4 regions of the Pseudomonas sp. FP2254 genome follow, and region 1 is predicted to be linked to each of the others. Evidence: predicted binding sites of a transcription regulator. Region 1 holds the regulator's gene; each other region holds the start of a gene.
The links. The regulator sigma-54, encoded in region 1, starts transcription at its own class of promoters, with help from an activator protein. The targets are predictions, from matches to a motif close to ANTGGCATNNANNTTGCTNT.
Positions count from the first base shown of each region.

Region 2: the regulator sigma-54 is predicted to act here: its motif matches at 1,752-1,771, upstream of PSH94_RS17735 (flagellar hook-length control protein FliK).
Region 3: the regulator sigma-54 is predicted to act here: its motif matches at 2,681-2,700, upstream of glnK (P-II family nitrogen regulator).
Region 4: the regulator sigma-54 is predicted to act here: its motif matches at 2,304-2,323, upstream of PSH94_RS12910 (circularly permuted type 2 ATP-grasp protein).

Region 1 is NZ_CP117444.1:978,242-982,451, reverse strand. Features, by position in the region: gene lptB (LPS export ABC transporter ATP-binding protein) at 1-656, shown strand, start outside; gene PSH94_RS04305 (RNA polymerase factor sigma-54) at 841-2,334, shown strand; gene hpf (ribosome hibernation-promoting factor, HPF/YfiA family) at 2,410-2,715, shown strand; gene ptsN (PTS IIA-like nitrogen regulatory protein PtsN) at 2,726-3,190, shown strand; gene rapZ (RNase adapter RapZ) at 3,193-4,050, shown strand; gene PSH94_RS04285 (HPr family phosphocarrier protein) at 4,067-4,210, shown strand, end outside.
Region 2 is NZ_CP117444.1:3,874,273-3,878,482, reverse strand. Features, by position in the region: gene PSH94_RS17745 (fused response regulator/phosphatase) at 1-1,341, shown strand, start outside; gene PSH94_RS17740 (Hpt domain-containing protein) at 1,372-1,716, shown strand; gene PSH94_RS17735 (flagellar hook-length control protein FliK) at 1,820-3,169, shown strand; gene fliL (flagellar basal body-associated protein FliL) at 3,680-4,183, shown strand; gene fliM (flagellar motor switch protein FliM) at 4,193-4,210, shown strand, end outside.
Region 3 is NZ_CP117444.1:5,417,825-5,422,034, forward strand. Features, by position in the region: gene sutA (transcriptional regulator SutA) at 1-27, opposite strand, end outside; gene PSH94_RS25070 (secondary thiamine-phosphate synthase enzyme YjbQ) at 129-554, opposite strand; gene PSH94_RS25075 (ammonium transporter) at 765-2,102, opposite strand; gene glnK (P-II family nitrogen regulator) at 2,137-2,475, opposite strand; gene PSH94_RS25085 (accessory factor UbiK family protein) at 2,895-3,155, shown strand; gene PSH94_RS25090 (YifB family Mg chelatase-like AAA ATPase) at 3,322-4,210, shown strand, end outside.
Region 4 is NZ_CP117444.1:2,816,029-2,820,238, reverse strand. Features, by position in the region: gene PSH94_RS12930 (sodium:proton antiporter) at 1-1,111, shown strand, start outside; gene PSH94_RS12925 (hypothetical protein) at 1,108-1,251, opposite strand; gene PSH94_RS12920 (hypothetical protein) at 1,263-1,475, opposite strand; gene PSH94_RS12915 (hypothetical protein) at 1,558-2,103, opposite strand; gene PSH94_RS12910 (circularly permuted type 2 ATP-grasp protein) at 2,498-3,907, shown strand; gene PSH94_RS12905 (alpha-E domain-containing protein) at 3,911-4,210, shown strand, end outside.

The DNA.
Region 1 (4,210 bases):
TGTCGATCGACAGCGGCCAAATCGTCGGTTTGCTCGGCCCCAACGGCGCCGGCAAGACGACCTGCTTCTATATGATCGTCGGCCTCGTCCAGGCCGACCAAGGGCGCGTACTGATCGACGACCTGGATGTCAGCCATCAACCGATGCACGGCCGTGCCCGTGCCGGTATCGGCTATCTTCCCCAGGAAGCTTCGATCTTCCGCAAACTCTCGGTAGCCGACAACATCATGGCGATCCTTGAGACCCGCAAGGAACTCGACCGCGACGGCCGTCGCGCCGAACTGGAAAGCCTGCTGCAGGAATTCCATATCAACCATATTCGCGACAACCTGGGCATGAGCCTGTCCGGTGGCGAGCGCCGCCGCGTGGAAATCGCTCGGGCATTGGCCACTGCGCCCAAGTTCATCCTGCTGGACGAGCCGTTTGCCGGCGTCGACCCGATTTCGGTCGGCGACATCAAGCAGATCATCCATCACCTCAAGGCCAAGGGCATTGGCGTGTTGATCACCGACCACAACGTCCGTGAAACACTCGATATCTGCGAAACGGCTTATATCGTCAACGATGGACAGCTGATTGCCGAAGGCGATTCAGCCACCATCCTGGCCAACGAGCTGGTCAAGGAAGTGTACCTGGGTCACGAATTCCGCCTGTAAACACCGTGGTGTCACGGCCGTTTGCCACGGTGCGCGGGAGTCAATGAAAACCCCGGTTTTTTATTGTTACCGCGCTCTAGGCAAAGCCCCCGATATCAGGCATATAATTTGCTTATGTTTGGCGCTCACGCGCCCTGTCGTGGATGGCGCATTGCGCCGGCGAATAAGGTGTTAAGCCCCTGCCATGAAACCATCGCTAGTCCTGAGAATGGGCCAGCAGCTGACGATGACACCGCAGCTGCAACAGGCCATCCGCCTGCTCCAATTGTCGACCTTGGATCTGCAACAGGAAATCCAGGAGGCCCTGGAGTCCAATCCGATGCTCGAACGCCAGGAAGAAGGCGACGACTTCGACAATGCAGACCCATTGGCCGACAACATCGAGCAAAAACCCAATTCCGACGTGCAGGAACCTTCCTATCAGGAAACCGCCCCCACGGTGGACAACCTGGAGGAAGGCGAATGGAACGAACGCATTCCCAACGAGCTTCCCGTGGACACCGCCTGGGAGGACGTCTATCAGACCAGCGCCAGCAGCCTGCCCAGCAGTGACGACGACGAGTGGGATTTCACCACCCGCACATCCGCCGGAGAGAGCCTGCAAAGCCATCTGTTGTGGCAGTTGAACCTGGCGCCGATGTCGGACACCGATCGCCTGATCGCCGTAACCCTGATCGACTGCATCAACAACCAGGGCTACCTGGACGAGAGTCTCGAGGAGATTCTCGAGGCGTTCGACCCGGAACTGGATATCGAGCTGGACGAAATCGAAGCCGTCCTGCACCGCATCCAGCAGTTCGAGCCTGCCGGTATTGGCGCGCGCACGCTCAGCGAATGCCTGCTGCTGCAATTGCGTCAACTGCCGGCCAAAACACCCTGGCTGGTCGAAGCCCAGCGCCTGGTCACCGACTACATCGACCTGCTTGGCAGCCGCGACTACAGCCAGTTGATGCGCCGCATGAAGCTCAAGGAAGACGAACTGCGCCAGGTCATCGAGCTGGTGCAAAGCCTCAACCCTCGTCCCGGCTCGCAGATCGAGTCGAGCGAAGCCGAATACGTGGTCCCCGATGTCATCGTGCGCAAGGACAACGAGCGCTGGTTGGTGGAGCTGAACCAGGAATCGGTGCCGCGTCTGCGGGTCAACCCGCAATATGCCGGGTTCGTGCGCCGCGCCGACACCAGCGCCGACAACACCTTCATGCGCAACCAGTTGCAGGAAGCGCGCTGGTTCATCAAGAGTCTGCAGAGCCGCAACGAAACCCTGATGAAAGTCGCGACCCAGATCGTCGAACATCAGCGCGGCTTCCTGGAGTATGGCGACGAAGCGATGAAGCCGCTGGTACTGCATGACATCGCCGAGGCGGTAGGCATGCACGAGTCAACGATTTCCCGGGTGACCACACAGAAATTCATGCATACCCCACGGGGTATCTACGAGCTGAAATACTTTTTCTCCAGCCACGTGAGTACCTCTGAAGGCGGCGAATGCTCGTCCACGGCGATCCGCGCGATCATCAAAAAACTGGTTGCCGCGGAAAATCAGAAAAAGCCGTTGAGTGACAGCAAGATCGCTGGTTTACTGGAGGCACAAGGCATTCAGGTCGCCCGTCGAACCGTCGCCAAGTACCGCGAGTCCCTTGGGATCGCGCCTTCCAGCGAGCGTAAGCGTTTGATGTGACGGGCGGGCCATAGCGTTCCAGTGACGGGTATTTTTGCCCGTCGCTTTATGCACTGGCAACGAAGGAGAAGCTGTATGCAAGTCAATATCAGTGGACACCATGTAGAAGTCACCCCGCCACTGCGCGACTACGTCGAGCAGAAGCTGAGGAAGCTTGAAGGACATTTCGACAAGATCACCAACGTGCAGGTCATCATGAAGGTCGACAAGCTTCAGCAGAAAATCGAAGCGACCCTCCAGATACCCGGTGGCGAAGTGGTTGCCAACGCAGAGCATGAAGACATGTATGCCTCGATAGACTTGCTCACCGACAAGCTGGACCGCCAACTTAAAAAGCATAAGGAAAAGAATCTGAGCCTGCTCCAAGGCACAGGTCGCTAACTCTCCCCCCATGATCCGACTTGAATCCATCCTGACCCCCGGCCGTTCCCTTGTGAACGCGCCGGGCGGCAGCAAGAAAAAAGCCCTCGAACAAATTGCCAACCTGATCGCTCGCGAAGTGCCGGGCCTCGAAATGCAAGATGTCTTCGAGGCTCTCATCGCTCGTGAAAAGCTCGGTTCCACCGGCTTTGGTAACGGCATCGCGATACCCCACTGTCGCCTCAAAGGGTGCACGGATCCCATCAGTGCCCTGCTGCACCTGGAAGCCCCCATCGATTTCGACGCCATCGACGGCGCCCCGGTCGACCTGCTGTTTGTGCTGCTGGTCCCGGAAGCCGCTACCGATGCGCACCTGGAACTGCTTCGGCAGATCGCCAGCATGCTCGATCGCAAGGAAGTGCGTAACAAACTCCGCAGCGCCAGCAGCAATGACGCGCTGTATCAGGTTGTCCTGGATGAGCAAAACGGGCAGTAATCATGCGTTTGATCATCGTCAGCGGCCGCTCCGGCTCGGGTAAGAGCACCGCCCTCAATGTGCTTGAGGACAGCGGTTTCTACTGCATTGATAACCTGCCTGCGGGCCTGCTGCCCGAATTGGCGGAGCGCGCGCTGATTCACACCGAGCTGGCGCAGCCGCTGGTGGCCGTATCGATTGATGCCCGCAATCTGCCCAGCCACCTTTCACGGTTCCCGGAACTGTTGGAAGAAGTGCGGGCCAAGCATATACATTGCGATGTGCTGTATCTGGATGCGGATGAGGAAACCCTGCTCAAGCGTTTCTCCGAAACCCGCCGTCGCCACCCGCTCAGCAGCCCGCATCGTTCCCTGGCCGAGGCCATTGAGGACGAAACGAAGCTGTTGGGGCCGATCATCGATCTGGCCGACCTCAAGATCAATACCACTAGCCTCAACCTGTACCAGCTACGCGACGCTATCAAGCTGCGCCTGCTGAACCAGCCTGAGCCCGGCACGGCATTTCTAGTCGAGTCCTTTGGATTCAAGCGTGGCATGCCGGTAGACGCCGACCTGGTGTTCGATGTGCGTTGCCTGCCCAATCCTTATTGGAAGCCTGAACTGCGTGACCAATCAGGCCTGGATCAGCCGGTGATCGATTATCTGGCGGCGCAGCCGGATGTGCAGGATATGTTTCAGGACATCTCCAGCTACCTGCTCAAGTGGCTGCCGCGCTTCGCTGCAAGCAACCGCGCCTATGTCACCATCGCCATCGGCTGCACCGGAGGCCATCACCGTTCCGTCTACCTGACCGAACGCCTGGGCCAGGTGCTGCAACAAACCCTCAAGAATGTCCAGGTACGCCACCGCGACCTCAGCTGAAAGGAACACCCCCGCGATGCCCGCACGTGAAATTGAAATCATCAACAAATTGGGCCTTCACGCCCGGGCCTCGGCCAAGTTCGTCGGTGTGGCTGGACAATTCCCTTGCAAGATCCGCGCAGGGCGTACCCGCGAGTCCATGGTCGACGGTAAAAGCATC
Region 2 (4,210 bases), 2.7 Mb from region 1:
ATGGACCGCCTGCGTCGGTTGCAGGCCACGGTGCTGCAGCAGCGCGACCTGATCGCCAAGCACAATGACCACCTGTTGCACGAGCAGCGGGTGGCCAAGGCGGTGTTCGACAAGGTCGCCCACTCCGGCTGTATCAACGCCGCGCCGAATATCCGCTACCTGCAGTCGCCTTACGCGCTGTTCAATGGCGATCTGTTATTGGCGGCCTACACGCCGTCGGGCGATATGCATGTGCTGCTGGGGGATTTCACCGGCCACGGCTTGCCGGCGGCGGTGGGGGCCATGCCCCTGGCGGACGTGTTCTACGGCATGACCGCCAAGGGCTATGGCCTGGCGCAGATCCTGCGCGAGATGAACGCCAAGCTCAAACGCATCCTGCCGGTGGACATGTTCTGTTGCGCCACTTTGTTGTGCCTGAGCACCGATCGCCATGTGGTGGAGGTATGGAACGGCGGCATGCCCGAGGGCTATGTGCATCAGGTCGCCACAGGCAAACGCACATCGCTGGCATCGCGGCACTTGCCGTTGGGTGTGCTGTCGGCCGAGCTGTTCAATGACTGCACTGAAGTCTGGCCCATGGCGTTGGGGGATCGTGTGTTTCTGTTGTCCGACGGCGTGCTGGAGACCGCCGACGCGAATAACCAGTTGTTCGGGGTCGAGCGCTTGCAGCAGGTGTTCGCTGCCAACCGCGAGCCTGATCGCTTGTTCGAAGATGTCGAGCAGGCCCTGGCGGCATTTCGCGGGGAGGCGCGCGATGACGTGAGCATGGTGGAGATCACCTTGCAGTCCGGCCCGGCGTTGCGTGCGAGTGGGCCGCTGTATGCCGACAGCGGCCAGTCGTGCCCGCTGGACTGGTCGGTGAATTTCGAGTTCCGCGCCGAGACCCTCAAGCGCTACAACCCGCTGCCCTACCTGTTGCAATTGCTGCTGGAGATCCATGGCCTGCGCGCGCAGAGCGGCGCACTCTACAGCGTGATGGCCGAGTTGTACTCCAACGCGCTGGAACATGGCGTGCTGGGCCTGGACTCACGGCTCAAACGCGATGCCCAGGGGTTTGCCGAGTACTATCGCCGGCGCAACGAACGATTGGCCGAGTTGAACAGCGGTTACGTGCGAGTGCAGGTACAAGTGGTGCCTACCGACGCCGGCGGCACGATGACCCTGCGCATCGAGGACAGCGGGCCGGGATTTGATGTGGACAAGGTGTTGGCGCAGCCCTTGGATATCGACCGTCTGTCCGGTCGCGGCTTGAGCCTGGTACGTCGGCTCAGTCATGACGTGCGTTGGTCCGACGGCGGGCGGTGTGTGTGCGTGGAGTTTTCGTGGGAGGCTCTGGCATAATCCGCCGATTCTTGATCAAGGAGCGAGCAAGTGGTTGATGTTCATCTGGACCCGGTAGTGTTGTCGGGTTTGCAGGAAGTCATGGAAAGCGAGTACCCCAAGTTGCTCGATACTTTTCTTGACGATTCGCAAAAACGCATCGAAGCATTGCGCCAGTCTCGGGGCGACGCGAAGGCGCTGGGGCGTATTGCCCATAGTTTCAAAGGCAGCAGCGGCAACCTCGGAGCGGTGCGCTTGGCGCACTTGTGTCAGCGCTTGGAGGCCGAATCCGCCGAGGCGGCCGGCGATCTGGAGGCACTGGTGGATCAGATCGATCTTGAGTTTGCGTTGGTCAAGCCGCTGTACGAGTCGGAGCGTCAGCGCTTCCAGATGTGACGGTGGCAACCAACCCTCGCCCAGCCGAAACCAAACCTGGCCCGACTCTTGCTCTATCTCCTCATACTGCATCCCCGATCCCCATGCAGTGGAGACCTTTACCATGCCAGTCGCCCCGAATTCGCTTCTTCAGGCTGCCCCCGCGGCCAAGCCTCAAGCGCCCTCCGCCAATCTACCGGCGGTGGCTGCGGAGCCACGGGACAAGGGCCCTGGCTTCGCTCAAGTGTTCGCCAGCCAGGGTTCAAAGCCTGCGTCCAAAGGCGACGACAACTCCACCAGACCCAGCCGCGACAAGCCCGTCGATGGCAGCGCCAAGCCGGCTGCCGGGAGTGACAAGCCTGCCGCCAAGGCACCGGCGGTTGCCGATAGCGGCAATCCTTTGCCTGCCGGCCCGCCTGCGGCCAAGGCGGACGACAGCGTCGGTTCGGACGATGATGCCCCGGTTGATCCGGCCCTGGTGCAGCAGCTCCCGGCCGACCCGGTGGTCGACCCGGCGCTGATCGCGGCCGTCACCCCGGTCGCCGTGCCGGTGCCGGTGGAAGCCCCGACACCAGTCGCCGACACGCCGGATGATCACGCCCAGCCGTTGGTTGCCGCGCCGCCGGTGCCGGTGGCCGCGAGCGAAGAGGCCAATCCCGCGTTCGACCCTGCGGCCGACCCGCTGGATGCAATGCCGGCCGTGCGCCTGGCCATGGAGCAGGGCGGTCATGTGTCGGCCAGCAGCCAGGCGCCAGCCAAAAATGCGTCGACGCCGACCCTGGACCAACCGACCGCCGCGCAGAATTTCGCTGCCGGCCTGGCCACCCTGGTCGACCAGCAGGCTACCAAGGACAGCACCGACCAAGGGGGCGACAAGGCCTTTGGCGGTTTGATCGACGACGGCCTCAAGGACCTCAAGAGCGCCGGCAGCGACACGCGTGTCGATGACTTCGCCAACCGCCTGGCCGCCCTGACCCAGGCCGCCACGCCGAAAACCGCCAACGCTTTGCCGCCCGTCGCGAATGCGCCGCTGGCCATGCACCAGAGCGGCTGGACCGATGAGATCGTCAACCGCGTGATGTACCTGTCGAGCGCCAACCTCAAGTCGGCGGAAATCCAGTTGCAGCCGGCCGAACTCGGGCGCCTGGATATCAAGGTCAACATGACCGCCGACCAGCAGGCCCAGGTCAACTTCATGAGTGCCCACCCGGTGGTGCGTGAAGCGTTGGAAAGCCAGTCCGGCCGCCTGCGTGAAATGTTCGCCCAGCAAGGCATGGGGCAGGTGGATGTGAACGTGTCCGACCAATCCCGTGGTCAGGAACAGCAGCAACAACAGGCGCAGACGGGGGGCGTTAGCCGCAGCGGGCGGGGCGGCGACAGCGGTGACAACGGCAGCCACATTGATGTGGCCGAAGCAGTGGCGCCCGTGACTTCAACGGTGATCGGCTCCAGCGCCGTCGATTACTACGCCTGATGTAGGTATGGCATAGGACAAAATGGGGGAGGGGGCTTGCTGTGGTGAGCTGGCTTTGATGTGGTGAGCGGGCTTGCCCCGCGCTGGGCTGCGAAGCGGCCCTATTCCAGGCGATGTGGTTTCAGCTGACACTCCGAGGTGCCTGGGTTTGGGGCCGCTTCGCAGCCCGGCGCGGGGCAAGCCCGCTCACTACAGAGTTATGTGTCAGCCTTTAAGGTCTGTGTAGATACCCATGCTCATCGGGGGCAAGCCCCCTCCCACTCGAATCGCATTCCAACTTAATTACCCACTGACGAAACCAGATCACAATGTGGGAGGGGGCTTGCCCCCGATGAGGATGTGTCAGTTCATACATCGGTTGGCTGATACACCGCTATTGGGGGGCAAGCCCCCTCCCACACTTGATTTGTGGTGTTCCTTTGTCTGTGTTCAGCCAGACAACTCTGGCATAACACTTGCTCTTGCCTTCCCGTAGATCTATGAATCCCCGAATAGTGACGGATTATTGGCATGGCGAAGAGCGAAGACGCAGCAGCAAAACCACCCGCGGGCAAAGGTAAGCTCAAGCTTATTCTGTTGATAGTCGTGGGCCTGCTCCTGGCCATTGGCGCGTCGGTGGGCGGCACCTGGTACATCATGCACAGCAGTGCCAGCAAACCGGCTCCCGCCGCCGAAACCGCTACCAACGTCAAGCAACCGGCAATCTTCGAGCCGATGCTTCCGGCGTTTGTCGCCAACTTCAATCAGAACGGCCGTCAGCGTTACCTGCAGGTGAGCATCACCTTGCTGGCGCGCAACCAATCGGACCTGGATGCCCTCAAGGTGCACATGCCGGTGATCCGCAATAACCTGGTGATGCTGTTCTCCAGCCAGAGCTTCGACACCCTGGCCACCCCGGTCGGCCAGGAAATGCTGCGCCAGAAGGTCACCGCCAGCGTGCAGGAAGTGGCCCAGAAAGAGCTCGGCAAAGTAGTGGTCGAACAGGCGCTCTTCACTAACTTCGTATTGCAGTAGGATCACGACATGGCCGTGCAGGACCTG
Region 3 (4,210 bases), 1.2 Mb from region 1:
GTCGTTTTCCAGATCATCGTCGCTCATGTTCTACCTCATGACTTGCGAAAAGCAGATTAGTTATAGCCCAGCTTCACCCTCTGTCGAGCTCGCCGGAAAAAAATCACATCCACTGGATTACCAGTGGCTTACGCCTCATCACCCTGCAGGGTGGCGAGGACTTTGCGAGCACCGCCATGATCACGGTGCTCGCCCAGGTAAACGCCCTGCCACGTCCCGATCGCCAAACGGCCGGCCTTCACCGGCAAACTCAGCTGACAGCCCAGGAGACTGGCCTTGAAGTGCGCCGGCAGATCGTCCGGACCTTCGTCGTTGTGCTCAAACCCTGCGCGGCCTTTCGGCACCAGCAGGTTGAAAAACCGTTCGAAGTCACGGCGAACCGCCGGGTCGGCGTTCTCGTTGACGGTCAACGAGGCCGAAGTGTGCTGCAACCACAGGTGCAACAGTCCTACGCGACACGCCTTTAATTCAGGCAAGCCGGCAAGCAACTCGTCGGTCACCAGGTGAAAGCCCCGGGGCTTGGCCCGCAGGGTAATCAGGGTCTGTTGCCACATACAGTTCTCCGCCCATCGGCGCGCATTCTAGCGCGCTCTGGGAAAAAACAAAGTGTCGAATACGCCTACATGCCTGTAAGACATTCGCATGCTGAAAAATGCTCTATACGTCCCGACGCAAACATGACGCAAAAACCGCCGGAGCCTGTATGACTGACAAACGCCAGGCAAAAAAATGCCCGGCAAGCCGGGCATCTTTTTTTCGCGTACTTACAAGTTGTAGCCGCGCTCGTTGTGTTGCGCCAGATCGAGGCCGACCGCTTCTTCCTCTTCGGTAACGCGCAGCCCCATGACCATATCCAGCACCTTGAGGATGACGTAGGTGACGATCGCCGTGTAGATCACGGTGAAGCCCACGCCTTTGCACTGGATCCAGACCTGTGCCGCTACGTCCGTCACGGTACCGAAGCCGCCCCATGCAGGCGCTGCGAACACACCGGTAAGGATCGCGCCGACGATACCGCCGATACCGTGCACCCCGAACGCGTCCAGGGAGTCGTCATAGCCCAGCTTGCGCTTGAGGCTGGTGGCGCAGAAGAAGCAGATCACACCGGCCACCAGGCCGATCACCAGGGCGCCCATCGGGCCCACGGTGCCTGCAGCCGGGGTGACGGCAACCAGGCCCGCCACCACGCCCGAGGCGATGCCCAGTGCGCTCGGTTTACCGTGGGTGATCCACTCGGCGAACATCCAGCCCAGTGCTGCGGCAGCGGTAGCGATCTGAGTGACCAGCATCGCCATGCCGGCGGTACCGTTGGCGGCCGCCGCGGAACCTGCGTTGAAACCAAACCAACCAATCCACAGCATGGCCGCGCCGATCAGGGTGTAACCCAGGTTGTGCGGCGCCATCGGCGTGGTTGGGTAACCTTTACGCTTGCCGAGCACGATGCACGCCACCAGGCCAGCCACACCGGCGTTGATGTGCACCACGGTGCCACCGGCGAAGTCCAGCACGCCCCAGTCCCACAGCAGGCCGCCGTTGCCGCTCCACACCATGTGTGCGATCGGTGCGTAGACCAGAGTGAACCAGATGGCCATGAAGATCAGCATGGCGGAGAACTTCATACGCTCAGCAAACGCGCCGACGATCAGCGCCGGTGTGATGATCGCGAAGGTCATCTGGAAGGTGATGAACACCGCCTCAGGGAACAGTGCCGCCGGGCCGGTAATGCTGGCTGGGGTGACACCGGCCAGGAACGCCTTGCCCATGCCGCCGACGAAGGAATTGAAGTTGACCACGCCCTGTTCCATACCGGTGGTATCGAACGCGATGCTGTAACCGTAGATAACCCACAGAATGCTGATCAGGCCAGTGATGGCGAAGCATTGCATCATCACTGAAAGAATATTTTTGGAGCGAACCATGCCGCCGTAGAACAGCGCCAGGCCAGGGATGGTCATGAACAGCACCAGCGCGGTGGATGTGAGCATCCACGCCGTGTCGCCGGAGTTGAGGACTGGAGCAGCCACTTCGTCTGCCGCCATGGCCAGGCTTGGCATTACGATGGACAACAGGGCTCCGAGCCCTGCGAATTTACGCAGAGTCATATTGTTTTCTCCTGGGGCGTTGGGGTTTAGCGGCTTAGATTGCGTCGGTATCGGTTTCGCCGGTACGGATGCGAATAGCCTGTTCCAGATTGACCACAAAGATCTTGCCGTCACCGATCTTGCCGGTGTTGGCAGCCTTGGTTATCGCCTCGATAACCCGGTCAAGATCCTTGTCGTCAATGGCGACATCAATCTTCACCTTCGGCAGGAAATCCACTACATATTCCGCGCCGCGATACAGCTCGGTGTGACCCTTCTGCCGACCGAAGCCTTTGACCTCAGTAACGGTAATGCCCTGCACGCCGATCTCGGACAACGACTCGCGTACATCGTCCAACTTGAACGGCTTGATGATGGCAGTGACTAGCTTCATGAAAACTCTCTCCCGAATTGGTGGACTTGCCCCAGGAAAACAAACCCGTCTCAAGTCTAAGCGCAGTGCCTGGCTTTGTAACGCGTCGTCGCCTCGGCATGCCGTTGCGACGCCAGCTAACCACTGGTGACAAACCTGTACCCCTGATCCATCGGCGCACTGCATTCGTCACAGCGACTGCATCAGTGCATGGGTCATGATCGTCTAAGCAGAAACCTTGCCAGCTCCGTGAAACTCACTGAAATCAATCCTTTGCTCACTTATGCCCACCTGCGGGGCGATGTGGCGAGCCTGACGCGCACAAAAACGGTGCGCAGCCCGCCGGAGCCCTGCGCGAAAAGCGTGCGCCCAAGGCCGTGAAAAAGACTATAGACGGTGCGTGATACACTGCCCGCCAACTGTTTTCCGGAATATTTCCCATGCTCGCGCCCAAAGATTTCCTCGATGCCCTGAGCGGCCACGCCTCTCGCCTGTTCAGCGGCGAAACTCCGCTGCCCCGCAATGAAATCGAAAGCCAGTTCAAGGCCTTGCTGCAAAGCGGTTTCAGCAAGCTCGACCTGGTCAGCCGTGAAGAATTCGACAGCCAGATGGTCGTGCTCGCCCGCACGCGGGCACGGCTGGAGAGCCTGGAGGCGAAGGTGGCGGAGCTGGAAGCGCGGCTGACGCCTGACCAGAAATAACCCACACTCCTTTGCACAAGCGAGCTTGTTCGCGCAGATCTTCGCGAGCAGGCTCACGTCGCCACGCCCAAGATACGTTCTGTAAAACCTCCCCGCCCCGCGCTGACTTGCCTCGTCTACCCTTGAAAAACCGCAGGAAGCGGCCCTCATTTTTCAAGGAACGAGCATGTCACTGGCCATCGTCCACAGCCGCGCCCAAATCGGTGTCGAAGCCCCCGCCGTCACCGTCGAAGTGCACATGGCCAACGGCCTGCCGTCCCTGACTCTGGTGGGCTTGCCCGAAACCGCAGTCAAAGAAAGCAAGGACCGCGTGCGCAGCGCCATTCTCAACTCCGCGCTGCAATACCCGGCCCGCCGCATCACCCTCAACCTCGCGCCCGCCGACCTGCCCAAGGATGGCGGGCGTTTTGATCTGGCGATTGCCCTAGGCATCCTGGCCGCGAGTGTGCAGGTGCCGACGTTGATGCTCGACGACGTGGAATGCCTGGGCGAATTGGCGCTGTCCGGCGAGGTACGCGCCGTCAAAGGCGTGTTGCCGGCGGCGCTGGCTGCGCGCAAGGCCGGGCGCACTGTGATAGTGCCGCGCGCGAATGCGGAGGAAGCATGCCTGGCATCGGGCTTGAAAGTGATTGCAGTGGATCACTTGCTGCAGGTCGTGGCGCACCTCAATGGGCACGCGCCGATTGAGCCCTACACATCCGACGGTTTGCTGTACCTGAGCAAACCGTACCCGAACCTGAGCGAAGTGCAGGGCCAGATGACGGCCAAGCGGGCGTTGCTGATCGCCGCGGCCGGCGCACACAACCTGCTGCTGAGCGGCCCGCCGGGCACCGGCAAGACCTTGCTCGCCAGCCGCCTGCCCGGCCTGCTGCCGCCTTTGAGCGAGCAGGAAGCACTGGAGGTCGCGGCGATTCAATCGGTGGTCAGCCTGGCGCCGCTGAGCCATTGGCCCCATCGACCGTTTCGCCAACCGCACCACTCAGCCTCCGGGCCGGCCTTGGTGGGCGGCGGCTCAAAACCCCAGCCGGGGGAAATTACCCTGGCGCATCACGGCG
Region 4 (4,210 bases), 1.8 Mb from region 1:
GCTGCGCCTGCCGCTCAAACATCGCACCTGGCGCGTCGCCTTTGGCATGGCGGGTCCGGTGATGCTGCTAACTATCCTCGGCGTGTGCCTGGGGCTGCATTATCTGTTCGATCTGTCCTGGGGCGTGTCCCTGCTGGTGGGCGCCATTCTTGCGCCGACCGATCCGGTATTGGCGGGGCTGGTCCAGGTGAACGATGCACAGGACTATGACGCGCTGCGCTTTGGCCTGTCCGGCGAGGCGGGTTTGAACGATGGCACGGCGTTTCCGTTTGTGATCTTCGCGCTGATGTTCATGCAGCACGGCGGGTTCGAAGGCGACTGGCTCGGCGGCTGGCTGATGAAGAATTTGCTGTGGGCCGTGCCGAGCGGGTTGCTGATCGGCTATTGGATGGGCCGGGGCATCGGCCGCGTGACCCTGTGGCTGCGTATCACCCATTCAGACAGCACACTTTCACCCAACGACTACCTGACGCTGGCGCTGATTGCCTTGGCGTACGTGGCGGCCGAGGCCGTCGGTGGCTACGGTTTCCTGTCGGTATTCGCGGCGGGGCTGGGCCTGCGCCAGGCTGAATTCAGGTCCACGGGCAATTCATCGACGCCCTCGGAGCACCTGGCTCTGCCGGTGGTGGGCCATCTGGAAGTAGAGCCTGAGCGGGCCCTGCAGGGCGACGTCACGGAGCTTGAGGAAACGCAGATCGCCGCAGGCGTGATGATGGGCGACATGCTGTCCTTCGGAAGCCTGGTGGAACGTTCGATGGAAGTCTTTCTGGTGACCCTGCTCGGGATCGTGCTGATCAGTCACTGGGATTGGCGCGCACTGCCGGTGGCGGCGCTGCTGTTTTGTGTGGTGCGGCCACTGAGCGTACTGGCGATGCCGTGGGGCCGGCTGATCGATGTGCGCCAGCGAGGCCTGATGGGCTGGTTCGGGATCCGCGGGATCGGCAGTATTTACTACCTGTTCTATGCGCTCAACCATGGGTTGGTGGGTACGAGCAGCGCGGTGGCGGTAAACCTGACAGTCTCGGTCATTGCATTGAGCATCGTGGTTCATGGGCTGAGTACCCAGCCCATGCTGGCCTGGTATGAACGAAAAAACCCTGCGCGGGCTTAAGGCGCAGGGTCCGTCAGTTCGGTGTTGCCGACGTCGGCGGCATCGTCCAGATCGTTCAAAGGCACCTCGGCGTCGTCCATCAGTGAGCCGGGATCTTCATTGCCTGGATCGTTGAGTTCTTCTTCCAGTTCTTTTGACATGACTGTCTCCTTTAGCCGCCCTGAGTATCGATATCGGCGTCGGTGTCGGGCTTGTGCTCAGGTTCCGGCTTGAAGTCGGGGCTGAAGTCGTTGTCCCTGGCCTTCGGATCGGTGGGAGCATCGGTGTCTTTGGGCGCGTCGGCACCCGTGGCCGGGGCGGGTTCGCCACCGTCGATGGCGGGATCGTTACGGCCGCTGACTTGGGGATCGTTGCTGTCACTCATGGCTCACCTCTTCGCAGTTATCAGGAAAATCACGTGCTGCGTAAAGCTAAGGTTCCGTGAGCGGCGTTGAAGTTCAAATTGCTTACGAGCCAGGGTTATCCACTTGGATGTAGAACGCATAGGCCCCCAGCAGAATCCAGAACACCATGAAAATCCAAGGTGTCCGCACGGAAAACAGCAGGGATTTGCGATAGCCCTTATGGGAAGACTCGCGCTCGGAAAACAGCGGCGACTCGTCATAGGCCAGGCCCATTACCGGCTCGCTGTGCAGCAATTGGCTCTGCTTGAAGTGCCAGTGATCGATGATGTCGTACGCGGCGCGAATGCCTGGCCAGGCATTGAGCGAGCTGAGGATGCCCAGCAGTGCCAGGAACAGCGGCACGATCAGGGTGAACAGCTTGCCCCACTCGGGGTTGAGATTGCCCATGCCGGACACGAAGGCGATGACCAGGAACGATTGGGCGGTGAGGTAGGCGTCGGTACGGTTGGCCAGGATGGACGTTTCGTACTGGATCTCGCGACGGTAGAAGTCCAGGCGGTCCTTGGGCGAGCCGAAGATCTTGGCGTTGTGTTCGCTGTGGTCGGTCAACGCCGTTTCCGGGGTATCGGGGGAGATAATTCTGGGCACGGGGGTGGTCCACGGGGTGTATAGGCCTAGTTAGACGAAAGGGGTGGGTAGGGAGTTCAAGTTTGTTGTGCACTGGAGTGGTGCGCGTTTTTTTCGGGTGAGTCGGCTTGCACCGAGTTGGGGTGTGGGTGGGTGGATGGGGGGCTTCGACGCTATCAAGCTCGCTCACTACGGGGCGGGCGGCAGGCGGACAGAGGGGTTTCGGCACAGGCATTGCTTTATGGATTCATCTGTTTGCAAACAGGAGCATTGGTAACTACCCCACCCAGAGCCTACATCCTCGGAAAGTAAGGTCCAGGCCCGCTGCCGCTGTACGCCACGGGCTCATAAAAACATGCGTTTTTTAAAACGGCAGTGCCGCTTGCTTAGCCACGGGCACTGACAAGGTACTGGAATGGCTCGATCTTTCTTTGATGAAATGAATGATGCAAACGGCGTGTGCCGTGCGCACTATCAGGATTTCTCCCGCTGGCTGGCCAATACGCCGCCGGAACTGCTGGCCCAGCGTCGTCGTGAAGCCGATCTGCTGTTTCACCGCGCCGGGATCACGTTCACTCTGTACGGCGACGAGCAGGACACCGAGCGCCTGATCCCCTTCGACATCATCCCCCGCAGCATTCCCGCGGTTGAGTGGAGCATGATCGAACGCGGGTGTATCCAGCGCGTCAATGCGCTGAACCTGTTTCTCGCCGATATCTACCACGATCAGCGCATCATCAAGGCCGGTATTATTCCGGCGGAGCAGGTACTGGGCAACGAGGGTTACCAGAAGGCGATGGTCGGCCTGGACCTGCACCGCGATATCTACTCGCACATCTCCGGTGTCGACCTGGTTCGCGATGGCGATGGCACTTATTACGTGCTGGAAGACAACCTGCGCACGCCCAGCGGCGTGAGCTACATGCTCGAAGACCGCAAGATGATGATGCGGTTGTTCCCGGAAGTGTTCGCCAGGCAACGTATCGCCCCGGTGGATCATTACCCCAACCTTTTGCTCAAGACCCTCAAGAGTTCCAGCCGCCTGGACAACCCCAACGTGGTGGTGCTCACCCCTGGCCGCTTCAACAGCGCGTTTTTCGAACATGCCTTTCTCGCGCGGGAAATGGGGGTTGAGCTGGTAGAAGGCGCCGACTTGTTCGTGCATGACCTCAAGGTGTTCATGCGCACCACCGACGGGCCCAAGGCTGTCGACGTGATCTACCGACGCATCGACGATGCGTTCCTCGACCCGCAGGCGTTCAACCCCGAATCAATGCTCGGCGTACCTGGCCTGGTTGCGGCCTATTGCGCCGGTAATGTGGTGCTCGCCAATGCTATCGGTACCGGCGTTGCCGATGACAAGTCTATCTACCCGTATGTGCCCGACATGATCCGTTTTTACCTGGAAGAAGAACCGGTGCTGCAGAACGTGCCGACCTTTCAGTGCCGCAAACCGGCGGAGCTGTCCCACGTGCTGGCCAACCTTGAGCAACTGGTGGTCAAGGAGACCCAGGGCTCCGGCGGCTACGGCATGCTGGTCGGCCCGGCGTCCACCGCTGCTGAGATCGAGGATTTCCGCCAGCGCATCAAGGCTCGCCCGCATGCTTACATCGCCCAACCGACCCTGAGCCTGTCGACCTGCCCGACCTTTGTCGAAAATGGCATCGCTCCCAGGCATATCGACCTGCGGCCGTTCGTGCTGTCCGGCAAGGAGACTCGCCTGGTGCCGGGCGGGCTTACCCGCGTCGCCCTCAAGGAAGGTTCGTTGATCGTCAACTCGTCGCAAGGCGGCGGAACCAAGGACACATGGGTGGTGGAGGGCTGAATCATGTTAAGTAGAACCGCCGCAGACCTGTACTGGATGTCGCGCTACCTGGAGCGCGCCGAGAACCTGGCGCGCATGCTCGAAGTCAGTTATTCGCTGTCATTGATGCCCCAGGCCGGGCGCAGCGACGGCCTGGACGAACTGGCCATGTCGTTGCTCAGCAGCGGCACGCTGGACAGCTATCTGGAACGCCACACTCAACTGGATGCCGAACGCATGCTGCACTTCTTCGCGCTCGACGAGGAAAACCCGGCCAGTATCTACAACTGCCTCCGGGCCGCGCGCGGCAATGCCCATGCGGTA